DNA from 2 places in the Streptomyces sp. NPDC058646 genome. Region 2 is predicted to be linked to the other one. Evidence: riboswitches for the same ligand, from Rfam matches in the RefSeq annotation. Region 2 holds a riboswitch; the other holds the start of a gene.
The links. A riboswitch is a leader RNA that binds a small molecule or an ion and turns the genes downstream of it on or off. The one in region 2 is predicted to bind S-adenosylmethionine.
Positions count from the first base shown of each region.

Region 1: linked by a shared signal. The riboswitch ahead of ACFWUZ_RS27420 (aminotransferase class V-fold PLP-dependent enzyme) and the one ahead of thrC (threonine synthase) in region 2 are both predicted to bind S-adenosylmethionine.

Region 1 is NZ_JBHXRK010000025.1:103,938-110,996, reverse strand. Features, by position in the region: gene ACFWUZ_RS27420 (aminotransferase class V-fold PLP-dependent enzyme) at 1-1,300, opposite strand, end outside; SAM riboswitch class IV at 1,534-1,650, opposite strand; gene trpD (anthranilate phosphoribosyltransferase) at 1,740-2,804, opposite strand; gene ACFWUZ_RS27410 (cytochrome bc complex cytochrome b subunit) at 2,982-4,607, opposite strand; gene ACFWUZ_RS27405 (Rieske 2Fe-2S domain-containing protein) at 4,604-5,662, opposite strand; gene ACFWUZ_RS27400 (c-type cytochrome) at 5,659-6,468, opposite strand; gene ACFWUZ_RS27395 (heme-copper oxidase subunit III) at 6,545-7,059, opposite strand, start outside.
Region 2 is NZ_JBHXRK010000016.1:112,788-119,846, forward strand. Features, by position in the region: gene ACFWUZ_RS20705 (extracellular solute-binding protein) at 1-163, shown strand, start outside; gene ACFWUZ_RS20710 (DUF3263 domain-containing protein) at 221-457, shown strand; gene otsB (trehalose-phosphatase) at 532-1,380, shown strand; gene ACFWUZ_RS20720 (trehalose-6-phosphate synthase) at 1,795-3,249, opposite strand; gene ACFWUZ_RS20725 (glucosyl-3-phosphoglycerate synthase) at 3,296-4,246, opposite strand; SAM riboswitch class I at 4,432-4,588, shown strand; gene thrC (threonine synthase) at 4,606-5,895, shown strand; gene ACFWUZ_RS20735 (MoaD/ThiS family protein) at 5,932-6,207, shown strand; gene ACFWUZ_RS20740 (cold-shock protein) at 6,605-6,811, shown strand.

The DNA of each region.
Region 1 (7,059 bases), on a different contig from region 2:
CCACGTGCTCGTCGGGGGTGCCGGCGCCGAAGCTGACGCGGATCGCGTTCAGCGAGCGCTCCCCCGGGGCCGCCTCCGGCGCGCCGCACTCGCCCTGGGCCTGCGGCTCGCTGCCCAGCAGGGTGCGGACCAGCGGGTGGGCGCAGAACAGGCCGTCGCGGACGCCGATGCCGTACTCGGCGGAGAGGGCCGCCGCGAAGTGCGAGCTGTTCCAGCCGTCCACGACGAAGGAGATGACGCCGACCCGCGGGGCGTCGTCCCCGAACAGGGACAGGACGCGGACCGCCGGGACCTCCGCCAGACCCTCGCGGACCTTCGCGATGAGGTGGTTCTCCCGGGCGACGAGGCTGTCGAACCCGGCCTCCCGCAGGGCCTTGCAGGCGGAGGCGATGGAGTAGACGCCGATGACGTTCGGGGAGCCGGCCTCGTGGCGGGCGGCCGTGGTGTGCCACTCGACGTCCACCCCGCCGTCCTCGCGCCGGGCGACCTTGCGGGAGGCGCCGCCGCCCGCGAGGTACGGCTCGGCCTCCTGGAGCCAGTCGGCGCGGCCGGCGAGGACGCCCGAGCCGAAGGGGGCGTAGAGCTTGTGTCCGGAGAAGGCGACCCAGTCCACGTCCAGCTCCTGGACCGAGACGGGGTGGTGCGGGGCGAGCTGGGCGGCGTCCAGGACGATCCGCGCACCGTGGGCGTGCGCGGCGGCGGCCAGCTCCTTCACCGGCCACAGCTCACCGGTGACGTTGGAGGCACCGGTGACGCAGACCAGCGCCGGGCCGTAGGGGTCGCGGTCGGCCAGCGCCCGCTCCAGGCCGGCGACGGCCTCGTCCGGGGTGCGGGGGGCGTTGAGGTAGGTGACCTGCGCGTTCGTCCACGGCAGCAGCGAGGCGTGGTGCTCGGTCTCGAAGACGAAGACCTGGCAGTCGGCCGGGAGGGCGGCGGCGAGCAGGTTCAGGGAGTCCGTGGTGGAGCGGGTGAAGACGACCTGGTCGGCAGGGCGGCAGTCGAGGAAGTCGGCGACCGTGGCCCGGCTCTGCTCGAAGAGGTCGGTGGACAGCTGCGAGAGGTAGCCGGCGCCGCGGTGGACGCTGCCGTAGTACGGGGCGTAGGCGGCCACGTCGTCCCAGACCCGCTGGAGCGCGGGCGCGGAGGCCGCGTAGTCGAGGGCCGCGTAGGTGACCTCTCCCCCGGTGACGAGGGGGACGGTGACGTCCCGGCCGAGCACCGGCAGCGGCTCGGCACAGGCGGGGTCCACGGCGGCGGGGGCGGAGACGGCGGTGGCGGCGGCGTTCAGGGATGCGGACATGGCGGTATCTCCCGGCAGGCAGGGGTGAATGGCTTCGGCGTGCCCGTACGCGGCCCGGCTACGGCGCGACGGCCGTGCGGCGGGGTACGGGGGGCCTCGGACGGTTCGTCCGGGTACACCGCGTACACGGCAGTGACCCTGGTCCGAGGATGGAAGAGGGGCGGAGTCGCCCTATCGCATTCGCTTGCTCACGGAAAATGCTCCTCGAGAGACCAGGACCCCTGGTGTCGAGGGATCCGCGCTTGCCGTAGACCTCGCTGCCTACGGCCCGGTCATCACCCGGGGCACCCCGCCACGGAAGGAGGGTTGCCGGACAGCAAGCCGGGGCCTGAACGCTGTCACTCGTGACCTGGTCAGCATCCTGCCACAAGATCGCCCGAGCGCAAGACCCCGGTCCGCATCGTGGACCGGGTCCTTGGCTCGAAACGATCAGGCGGGTTCAGGCGTTGCTCGCCGCCACCCACCGCTCCAGCGCGGCCCGGGCCTCGCCCGAGTCGATGGAGCGGGCCGCGCGGGCGATGCCCGCCGCGATCTGCTCCTCCAGCGTGCCCGTGCCCGGGTCCAGGGCCACCAGGGCCGCCGCCGAGTTCAGCAGTACCGCGTCGCGGACCGGGCCGGTCTCGCCCGCCAGCAGGCGGCGGGCCACGTCCGCGTTGTACGAGGGGTCCCCGCCGGCCAGGGCCGATACCTCGACCAGGTCGACGCCGACGTCGCGCGGGTCGAAGACCTGCTCCGCCACCTTGCCGTCGCGGACCCACCACACCCGCGAGGTCGCCGTCGTGGTCAGCTCGTCCAGACCGTCGTCGCCGCGGAACACCAGGGCGGAGGAGCCACGTTCGGCGAGCACGCCCGCGATGATCGGGGCCATCCGGGGGTCGGCCACACCGGTCGCCTGGGCGCGCACCCGGGCCGGATTGGTCAGCGGGCCCAGCGCGTTGAAGAAGGTGCGGATGCCCAGCTCCTTGCGGGCCGCGGCCACGTGGCGCAGCGCCGGGTGGAACTTCACCGCGAAGCAGAAGGTGATGCCGGCCTCCTCGGCGACCTGCACCACCCGCTCCCGGCTCAGGTCGAGGTTCACCCCGAGCTTCTCCAGCACGTCCGAGGAGCCGCTCGCGGAGGACGCGGCCCGGTTCCCGTGCTTGACCACCTTGGCGCCGGTACCGGCCACCACGACCGCGGACATCGTCGAGATGTTCACCGTCCTGGCCCCGTCGCCGCCGGTGCCGACGATGTCCACCGTCCGGCCCGGGACCTCGATCAGGTTGGCGTGCGCGTACATCGCCCGGACGAGGCCGTTGATCTCCGCGACCGTCTCCCCCTTGGCCCGCAGCGCGACCGTGAAGCCGGCGATCTGGGCGTCGGTGGCCTCCCCGCGCATGATCCGGTCCATGGCCCAGGCGGTGTCGTCGGCGCTCAGGTCCCGGCCGGTCAGCAGGGCGTCGAGGACGCCCGGCCAGCCACGGGCCGCCACGCTGTCGCCGCCTGCCGGGGTCACAACGTTCATGGTCCGCTCCTGTGCTAGTGGGCCGCCCCCGTGTGCGCCACCCACGGCGAAGGGGAAGGCCCTCAGCCTATCCAGCCCCGGGGACGGCAAAGAGCCCCGTCCAGACACTGGACGGGGCTCTCACCGTGGCGACACCAGGACTGGCCGAAACCGGTCCCTCATGCGTGCAACAGGGGATCAGTGGTGGCCGTGGCCGCTCTGGATCTCCTTGTACTCCTCCACCGTCGGCTTCGGGATCTGGTTGTCCTCCGCGTAGTAGCCCTTACTGAGCTTCGCGCGCAGCTTCTCCGTGCCCTTGACCTTGCGCACGACACCGTTCTCGTCGACCGTCGGGCCGATCTCGACCGGCGCGTACTGCTCGTGAGCGGTGAGGGTGTGCAGCTTGCCCTGCGGCAGCGGCTCGTGGACCTCGACGAACTCACCGTGCGGCAGGCGCTTGATGATGCCGGTCTCGCGACCGTGCAGCACCTTGTCCCGGTCCCGGCGCTGGAGGCCGAGGCAGATCCGCTTGGTGACGATGAAGGCGATGACCGGACCGACGAAGAAGCCGATGCGGGCGAACCAGGTGATCGAGTTGATCGACAGGTGGAAGAACTGCGCGAACATGTCGTTTCCACCGGCGATCAGCAGGATGACGTACCAGGTCAGCCAGGCCACACCGAAGGCGGTACGGGTCGGGACGTTGCGCGGGCGGTCCAGGATGTGGTGCTCGCGCTTGTCCCCCGTGACCCAGGCCTCGACGAACGGGTACACCGCGATCGTGGCCAGCACCAGCGGGAAGATCACCAGCGGGATGAACACGCCCAGGACGAGCGTGTGGCCCCAGAGGTTGATCTCCCAGCCCGGCATGGCACGGATGAGGCCCTCGGAGAAGCCCATGTACCAGTCGGGCTGCGCACCCGTGGACACGTGGTCCGGAACGTACGGACCGAGCGCCCAGATCGGGTTGATCGAGGCGACGCCCGCGATGACCGCGATGATGCCGAAGACCAGGAAGAAGAACCCGCCGGCCTTCGCCATGTACACCGGGAGGAGCGGCATGCCGACGACGTTGTTGTTCGTCTTGCCGGGCCCGGCGAACTGGGTGTGCTTGTGGTAGAAGACCAGGATCAGGTGCGCCACCAGCAGACCCAGCATGATGCCGGGCAGCAGCAGGATGTGGATCGAGTAGAACCGGGCCACGAAGTCGTGGCCGGGGAACTCGCCGCCGAAGAGGAAGAACGACAGGTACGTGCCGACGATCGGCACGGACAGGATCGCGCCCTCCATGAAGCGGACACCGGTGCCCGAGAGCAGGTCGTCCGGCAGGGAGTAACCGGTGAAACCGGTGAACATGCCGAGGACCAGCAGCAGGAAGCCGAACAGCCAGTTGACCTCGCGCGGCTTGCGGAACGCGCCGGTGAAGAAGACGCGCATCATGTGCACCATCATCGCCGCGACGAAGATCAGTGCCGCCCAGTGGTGGATCTGCCGGATGAGCAGACCGCCGCGGACGTCGAAGCTGATGTCCAGGGTCGAGGCGTAGGCCTCGGACATGCGGACGCCCTGCATCGGCACGTACGAGCCGTGGTACACGACCTCGTTCATGCTCGGGTGGAAGAAGAGCGTCAGGTACACACCCGTGAGGATGATGATGATGAAGGTGTACAGGCAGATCTCACCCAGCATGAAGGACCAGTGGTCCGGGAAGATCTTGCGCATGTTGGCCTTGGCCAGGCCGTAGATGCCCAGGCGGCCGTCCGCCCAGTCAGCCACGCGTTCGCCGGCCGGCGCCTTGCGCCCAGTGTCAGTGGCGGTGCTCATCCGCGCTCCCAGAAGGAAGGACCGACGGGCTCTTCGAAGTCACCGAGCGCTTCGAGGAAGCCTTCGGCATTGACTCCGATCCGCAGCTGCGGAAGCGCGTGACCGGCCGGACCGAAGATGACCCGGGCGCCGTCGGAGAGGTCGAAGGTGGACTGGTGGCACGGGCAGAGCACGTGGTGCGTCTGCTGCTCGTACAGGCTGATCGGGCAGCCGACGTGGGTGCAGATCTTGGAGTAGGCCACGATGCCCTCGTGGGACCACTCCAGTTCCTTCTTGTCCTTGATGTCCTCCGGCTGGATCCGGACGATCATCAGGGCCGCCTTGGCGATCTGCGACATGTAGTCGTGCTGCTCCTCCTCCAGGCCCTCGGGCATGGCGAAGGTCAGCGAACCGACGATGACGTCCTCGGGACGCAGCGGCTCCATCGTGTTCTGGTTGATGAGCAGCTTGCCCTTGGCCCAGAGCGTCTTGCGGAGCTTGTCCTCGGGCAGCGGGCCGAGGTCGCGCAGGATGACGATGCCGGTGAGCGGCACCAGGGCCAGCGCACCGAGCATCGTGCGGCGGATCAGCGGGCGGCGGGTGATGTTCGACTCGTCCGTACCGGCCCGGAAGTCGCTCATGACCTGCGCCTTGACCTCGGGCGAGGCCGCGATCTCGTGGCGCGTGTCGGCGATCTCCACGTCGGACATCAGGGTGCGGGCCCAGTGGACCGCACCCGCGCCGATGAGGAAGAGGGCCAGGCCCAGGGTCACACCGAGGCTGAAGTTGAGCGCGCTCACCTTCCCGATGGGGAAGATGAACACGATCTTGTCGATCGGGATGGCCACGAAGGCGACGATGAAGCCGATCGTGGACAGCATCGACAGCGTGAACATCAGGGCGACGGTGCGCTCGGAGCGCTTGGCCGCCGCCTCGTCGATGTCCTGGATGCGCGGCCGGTGGGCCGGCATCCCGGGGTCGGCGAACGGGTCGTCCGCGACCGCTACGGCACCGTGGTGCCCGTCACCCTGCTCGCTCGGCAGGTGCTTCTCTTCGGGAATGTCTTGGCTACTCATGACTTCTTGGCCTTAGCGGTGTGGGCCGCGACCCAGACGGCGACAGCGATCAACGTACCCAGACCGAAGATCCAGCCGAACAGACCCTCGGAGACGGGGCCGAGGCCGCCGAGCTTGAGGCCACCGGGGTTCGTCGACTTGTCGCCGTTCACGTTCTGGAGGTACGCGATGATGTCCTTCTTCTCCTTCTCCGGCATCGTGCTGTCCGGGAAGGAGGGCATGTTCTGCGGGCCCGTGAGCATGGCCTCGTAGATGATCTTCGGCTCGACGTCCGCGAGGTTCGGGGCGTACTTGCCGTTCGTCAGCGCGCCGCCCTCACCGGTGAAGTTGTGACACTGCGCGCAGTTGTTGCGGAACAGCTCACCACCCTTGGCGATGTCGGCACCGGCCGGGTCGTACTGCTTCTCGGTCGGCACGCTCGGGCCCGCACCCAGGGACGCGATGTACGCGGCCAGCTGGTCGATCTGCGCCTGCGTGTAGATCTTGGGCTTCTTCGGCACCTGGACGCCGGGCTGCTGCGCGGGCATGCGGCCCGTGCTCACCTGGAAGTCGACGGCTGCGGCGCCGACCCCGACCAGGCTCGGGCCGTCAGAGGAACCCTGGCCGCCGGTTCCGTGGCAGCTTGCGCAGCCCACGGCGTACAGCTTCTTGCCCTCCTCGATGGCGAGGGACTGGGCGGTTTCATCGGCCTGCGCCTTGCCTGCCGGCGCGAAGGCGGAGTACAGCCCCCCAGTGGCCGCCAGCGCGAGGAGTAGAACGACGACCGCCGCCAGCGGATGGCGTCGTCGTGCGGAGAGCTTTTTCACGGATTACCCCGGTGTCAGGATCTTCTGCGTCGGTGTTTCTGGATGGAGTGCCGGGACCTGCCCGGTGACGTGTTCGCTACTTGATCAGGTAGATCGTCGCGAAGAGGCCGATCCAGACGACATCGACGAAGTGCCAGTAGTAGGACACGACGATGGCCGACGTGGCCTGTTCGTGGGTGAACCTCTTGGCCGCGTACGTCCGGCCGAGGACCAGCAGGAAGGCAATGAGACCGCCCGTCACGTGCAGTCCGTGGAAGCCGGTGGTCAAGTAGAAGACCGAGCCGTACGGACCGGACGAGAGGCTCATGCCCTCGTGCATGACCAGCTCGGTGTACTCGAACACCTGGCCGCCAATGAAGATCGCACCCATGACGAACGTGATGATGAACCACGTCCGGAGCTTCTTCACGTCACCCCGCTCGGCGGCGAAGACGCCGAGCTGGCAGGTGAGCGAGGAGAGCACCAGGATCGTGGTGTTCGTCGCCGAGAAGGGCAGGTTCAAGGCCGAGGCCTCCGCTGTCCAGTACTCGGCGCCCATCACGGATCGCAGGGTGAAGTACATCGCGAAGAGGGCCGCGAAGAACATCAGCT
Region 2 (7,059 bases):
CGCGCTGCCCACGTCCCGGCTCTACCCCGTCGGCAAGAAGTCCTGGGCGGGGGTCAGCGAGGACATCAAGCAGAACATCGGCAAGACCGTCCAGCCGGGCGGGCAGCCCGCGAAGGTCCTGGACGAGATCGCGACGGCGGCGCGGGCGGCCGACCCGCGCTGACGCGGGGCGGTCCCGCCGCGCGGCGCCGGTGTCGGTGGGCGGCGTTAATCTGGCGGTATGACGGACGAGGGGCAGCTGACGGCCACGGAGGCCGCGGTGCTCGCGTACGAGGGACGCACCTGGCCCGGGCCCGGCGCCAAGGAGCGGGCGATACGGGAAGGGCTGGGGATGACCCCGGTCCGCTACTACCAGCTGCTCAACGCGCTCATGGACGATCCCCGGGCGCTGGCCCACGCCCCGGGCACGGTGAACCGGCTGCGGCGCATCCGCGAGGCCCAGCGGGCCCGGAGATGACCGGAGCGTGCCGCCTGCGGCGGGCGTGGCCTGCGCCATAGCCGTCGTGCGGCTGGGCCGTTAGGGTCGACCGTATGGGGAGCCATCCGCACGACTTGCCGATGCCCGTCACCGCCGCCGGACGCGAGGGACTCGAGGCCCTGCTCCGTGCACCCCGGCGGTCCGTGGTCGCACTCGACTTCGACGGCACCCTCGCCGACATCGTCCCGGACCCGGACCAGGCCCGCGCGCACCCGGGAGCCGTGCCCGCCCTGGCCGCGCTGGCCCCGGAGGTGGCCTCGGTCGCCGTGATCACCGGCCGGCCGGCGGGCGTCGCCGTCCGCTACGGGGGCTTCGCCGGGGTTCCCGGGCTGGAGCACCTGGTGGTCCTCGGCCACTACGGGGCCGAGCGCTGGGACGCCGTCACGGGGACGGTCCACGCCCCCGCCGAGCACCCCGGGGTGGCGGCGGTACGGGCCGAGCTGCCGGGGTTCCTGGAGTCGATCGGGGCCTGGCGGGGCACCTGGATCGAGGAGAAGGGCCGCGCGCTGGCCGTCCACACCCGCCGCGCCGAGGACCCCGACGCGGCCTTCGCGGCCCTGCGGGAACCGCTGGCCGGGCTGGCCGCACGGCACGGGCTGATGGTCGAGCCCGGCCGGGCCGTCCTGGAGCTGCGGCCGCCGGGGACCGACAAGGGCGTCGCCCTGACGGAGTTCCTCGCGGAGACCGGCGCGGAGGCCGTGCTGTACGCCGGCGACGACCTGGGTGACCTCGCGGCCTTCGCCGCCGTCGAGAAGCGGCGGACCGACGGGCTGCCGGGGCTGCTGGTGTGCAGCGGCTCGGCGGAGGTCCCCGGACTGGCTTCCCGGGCCGACCTCGTCCTCGCGGGACCGTCCCAGGTCGTGGCCTTCCTCGCCGCACTGGCCGCTGCGCTGCGGGCCTGACCCCTCCCTGCGGGCTGCAGCTCGGACCGCCCCCGCGGCGCCGTCGCCGGGGGCCGGCCCCCGGACCCCCGCGCCTCAAACGCCGGCGGGGCTGGGTGTGGCGTTGGGCTGGGCTGAAGACCCAGGGCTGCGGCCTGCGCCCCGCGCCTCAAGCGCCGGCGGGGCTGGGTGTGGCGTTGGGCTGGGCTGGGCTGGGTTTGGGGCCTGAAGATCCAGGGCTGTGGCCTGTGGCCTGCGCCTCAAGCGCCGGCGGGGCTGGGTTTGGCGTTGGGTCGGGCTGAAGATCCGGGGCTCAGCCCCGCGCCCCGCGCCTCAGGACTTCCCGCGGTTGGCAGGCGGGATCAGCCGAAGTTCAGCCTCGCCGGCGATTGAGGCGCGGGGTCTGGGGCGGAGCCCCAGGAAGGGGGCCCGGGGCTAGGAGAGGGCGTCCAGTTGGGCCTCGAACCAGGCGGCCGGGGGGAGGGTCGTGGCGGCGGCGGCCAGGCGCTTCGTGCGGTCGGCCCGCTCCGCCGCCGGCATGGACAGCGCCGCGTGCAACGCCTCGGCCGTCGCCGTGACGTCGTACGGGTTCACCGTCAGCGCGTGCTCGCGCAGCTCCTCGTACGCCCCGGCCCCGGTGGACAGCACCAGCGCGCAGCCCGCCTCCGACACCACCGGGATCTCCTTCGCGACCAGGTTCATCCCGTCCCGCACCGGGTTCACCAGCGCCACGTCCGCCATCCGGTACACCGCCAGCGAGCGCGCGAAGTCGTCCACCACGGACACCAGCACCGGCTGCCAGTCCGCCGTCCCGAACTCCGCGTTGATCTCCTCCGCGAGCTGCGCGACCGCCGCCGTGTAGTCCCGGTACACCTTCAGGTCCTGCCGGGACGGGTACGCGGAGGCCAGGTGCACCACCTCGCCCCGCCATTCGGGGTGCGTGGTCAGCAGCTCCCGGTAGGCGTGCAGGCCGCGCAGGATGTTCTTCGACAGCTCGGTGCGGTCCACCCGGGCGATCGTCCTGCGGCCCGCGACCTCGGCCCGCAGCGCGGCCAGCTTCTCGTCGACCTCCGGCCGGTGCGCGAGGGACCGCAGGTCCTCCGCATCGACCCCCAGCGCGTACACGGCGACGTCCGTCCGCTTGTGCCGCACCGGGCCCGACGGGCTCTTCTCGATGGAGCGGGCCCGCGAGGGCTCCTCGCCCGCCGGGAACCGCGGCGCGGCGATGCCCCGCTCGTCGTCCAGGTGCGCGCCGCCCATGAAGGAGTGCGCCCAGGCCCAGGTGTGGAAACCGACCACGTCCGCCCCGAGCATCCCCCACACCAGCCGGCTCCGGACGTCGTCCGGGAGCATGCCCAGGAACTCCGGCGACGCCCACGGCGTGTGCGTGAAGTGCGCGATCCGCAGGTCCGGCCGGAGCTCGCGCAGCGCGCCCGGGACCAGTGCCAGGTGGTAGTCCTGGACCAGGACCCGCGCCCCCTCGGCGGCCTCCTCGGCGAGGGCCTCCGCGAAGGCCTGGTTGTAGGCGGTGTACGACTCCCACTGCCGGCGGAACCGCGCGTCGAAGACCGGCTCGCGCGGGATGTCGTAGAGGTGGTGGTGGGTGAACCAGAGCACCGAGTTCGCGATGCCGTTGTACGCGTCGTCGTACACCGTGGGATCGATGTCCAGCATCCGGACGCCCGGCTCGGCCACTCCCCGCCGGACCGCCTCCCGGTCCGCCTCCGACAGCGCCGCGCAGATCCACAGCGCTTCCGGCTGCCGGGCCAGTGCGGCCGAGAGGCCGGAGACGAGACCGCCCCCGCCGCGGCGGGCACTGAGGGTGCCTTCGGCCGAGAGGTCGTAGGAGAGGGGGCCGCGGTTCGCTGCAACGAGTACCTGAGAAGCCATGCGGCCAACCTAGCCCGGCTCGTGCTCGCTCAAACGTGCGTAACCCTCACGCCACGCGGCGTCGCGCGTACTCCGTGATGCCCGCCATCGGAGGCCGCTCCTCGGTGTCCACCGGGTAGGTCCGGGGCACGAACCCGTGCGGCGCGCGCTCGAACTGGACGAGTTCCGGCCGTACGAGGTGCCCGCGCGAGAGGCGCACCTGCGCGGTGCGGTAGATCGCCGCGGCCATCCGGCCCAGCGCCTTCCCGTCCTGGTGCCGGTGGAGCCGTACGCCGACGTCCACCTGGGCCAGGGCGTCCAGCCCGACCGTGTGCAGGGCGTCCACCAGCAGGCCCAGCTCGACCCCGTAGCCCACGGGGAACGGCAGCCGTTCCAGCAGGCTGCGGCGCACGGCGTACTCGCCTCCCAGCGGCTGCACGAAACCGGCCAGCTGCGGCCAGTGCAGGTTCAGGAGGGGGCGGGCGACCAGCTCGGTCACCCTGCCGCCCTGCCCGGGGGCGTCGCCGAGCGGCCGGTCGTACATCGCCTTGACGAACTGCACGTCCGGGTCGGTCAGCAGCGGTCCGACGATTCCGGAGACGAAGGCGGAGGAGAAGTCCCGCAGGTCCGCGTCGACGAAGCAGACCACGTCCCCGGTGGTGGTCAGCAGTGAACGCCACAGCACCTCGCCCTTGCCGGGCAGGGCCGGTATCCGCGGCAGGATCCCGTCGCGGTGCACCACCCGGGCGCCCGCCTTCGACGCGACCTCCGCCGTGCGGTCGGTGGAGCCCGAGTCGATCACGACGAGCTCGTCCACCAGCGGGACCGGCAGTCCCTCGATCAGCTCGCGCCGGATCACCTCGACGATCGCGCCGACGGTCGGCTCCTCGTCGAGCGCGGGCAGCACCACGCTGACCGTGGTGCCCGCTGCCCGTTTCCGCTCCAGCAGCTGGTCGAGCGGTCGGTCGGCGGCGGACCAGGAGCGGTCGGCGAGCCAGCGCTCCACCTCTTCCAGCACTTTCAGCACTCCCTGCCGTTCGGCGGTTTGACCCCATTGAGATCCATCTCGCGGTTCGGACGGCTGTCTCAACCACCCGGGGCCTTCGGTTACAGTCTTGAACAACGCGAAGGACCATCGCATGTCGGGGGTCCTCGCGCACAAACGCCCGGGCGCGCCATAGAGCGCGCGGCCCGGTGCCATACCGCTCATCCAGAGGGGCAGAGGGACACGGCCCGTTGAAGCCCCGGCAACCCTCCAGTCGGTCTCGCGATCGCTACGTCAGCGACATCTGCGAGGTCCCCGGCTAGGGAAGGTGCCAATTCCGTCTCATGGCGAAGTGCGCCATGGGGAAGATGAGGAGAAAGGGCCTCGCCATCATGGCTGCACAGACTGTCGCCACCTCTGCCGACCAGGATTCTGTCGACCTCGGACCTGCCACCGGCCTTTCCTGTCGCGAGTGCGGCACCCGCTTCGGACTCGGCCCCATCTTCGCGTGCGCCGAGTGCTTCGGACCGCTGGAAGTCGCCTACGACCTCCCCACCGGCGACCCGGAGGCCCTGCGCGCCGCGATCGAGGCGGGCCCGAACAACATCTGGCGCTACGCCCCGCTGCTGCCCGTCCCCGCGGACGTGGCCTCCAAGCCCAGCCTGAACCCCGGCTTCACCAAGCTCGTGGACGCGGCCAACCTGGCCAAGGAGCTGGGTGTCACCGGCAAGCTCTACGTCAAGGACGACTCCGGCAACCCGACGCACTCCTTCAAGGACCGCGTCGTGGCCATCGCCGTCGAGGCGGCCCGCGCCTTCGGCTTCACGACCCTCTCCTGCTCCTCCACCGGCAACCTGGCCGGCGCCGTCGGCGCCGCTGCCGCCCGGGCCGGATTCCGCTCCTGCGTGTTCATCCCGCACGACCTGGAGCAGGGCAAGGTCGTCATGGCCGGCGTGTACGGCGGCGAGCTGGTCGGCATCGAGGGCAACTACGACGACGTCAACCGCTTCTGCTCCGAGCTCATCGGCGACCCGCTGGGCGAGGGCTGGGGCTTCGTCAACGTCAACCTGCGCCCGTACTACGGCGAGGGATCCAAGACGCTCGCGTACGAGATCTGCGAGCAGCTCGGCTGGCAGCTGCCCGACCAGATCGTCATCCCGATCGCGTCCGGCTCGCAGCTGACGAAGATCGACAAGGGTCTGCAGGAGCTCATCAAGCTCGGCCTCGTCGAGGACAAGCCGTACAAGATCTTCGGCGCCCAGGCCGAGGGCTGCTCCCCGGTGTCGGCCGCCTTCAAGGCCGGTCACGACGTGGTCCGCCCGCAGAAGCCGAACACCATCGCCAAGTCGCTGGCCATCGGCAACCCGGCGGACGGCCCGTACGTCCTGGACATCGCGCGGCGCACCGGCGGATTCGTCGAGGACGTCAACGACGAGCAGGTCGTCGAGGCCATCAAGATCCTCGCGCAGACCGAGGGCATCTTCGCCGAGACCGCCGGCGGCGTGACCGTCGGCGTGACGAAGAAGCTCATCGAGAACGGGCAGCTCGACCCGGCGCTGACCACCGTCGTCCTGAACACCGGTGACGGCCTCAAGACCCTGGAGGCGGTGGCCGCGGACAGCGGCCAGACCGCGACCATCCGCCCGAGCCTGGACGCCTTCCGCGCCGCCGGACTGGCCTGACCATCTCCTCCTGCTCCCCGGAAAGGCAGTAGCGCCATGAGCGTCAACGTCCGCATCCCCACCATCCTGCGCACCTACACCGGCGGCCGGGCCGAGGTGTCCGCCGAGGGTGCCAACCTGGCCGAGGTCATCGAGTCCCTGGAGAAGAACCACCCGGGCATCGCCGCGCGCGTCCTGGACGACCAGGGCAAGCTGCGCCGCTTCGTCAACGTCTACGTGAACGACGACGACGTGCGGTTCGAGGGCGGCCTGGAGGCCGTGACCCCGGACGGTGCCGGCGTCTCGATCATCCCGGCCGTCGCGGGCGGCTGACCTTCCCGTAGGTGACGCGCAAAAACGTAATTGCCCCCTCCGCTAAAAAGCGGAGGGGGCAATTCAGCTTGATTGGGCGCGGTAGGGTTGGGGAAGTCCCCTCCGCTGTTCTTGCCCGCCGCATATGAACGGGTCGCGTGAGGGTCGACATCGGGTCAATGTGCAAGTGCGGTATGGGGCTTTGGCGCAATATGCCTGGCCCGAGTTGCCCTGGGATATGGCAAATTTTCACTTTATTTCTGTGTTTCTGGGTGTCCAGAATTCTCGTGGGATTGACCTGTTGCAGACAGCACTCGCGCAGATACATTCAGCCTCGGTCGACGCGTTCCGACGCAAGTGATGACCCGGGACCGCGAAGTGCGTTCCTGCGCAAGGGCCAGTAATAGGGGAGTTAGGCATGGCTCAGGGCACCGTCAAGTGGTTCAACGCGGAGAAGGGCTACGGCTTCATCGCGGTCGACGGTGGTGCGGATGTGTTCGTCCACTACAGCGCCATCCAGATGGACGGGTACCGCACCCTTGAAGAGGGTCAGCGGGTCGAGTTCGAGATCTCGCAGGGCCAGAAGGGTCCGCAGGCGGACATGGTCAAGCTCGCACTCGGCTAGTCCTGGCGCGATCGACCGCCCACGCACTGTGTTCGACGTACGAGGGGCCCACATCCTGGACACGGGATGGGGGCCCCTCGTGCGTTGTGGCCGGTCGGCCCCTGTCCTGTCCGGTTCCTCGCCCGGCGTTGCCCGAAGCCGCTTGCACTCGCGGGGGGCGAGTGCTAATCATTGGCGTTAGCACTCTCCAAGCGAGAGTGCTACCAAAACGAGGACCGGGCCGGTGAGGCCCGCAGGTCCGGCGGGAA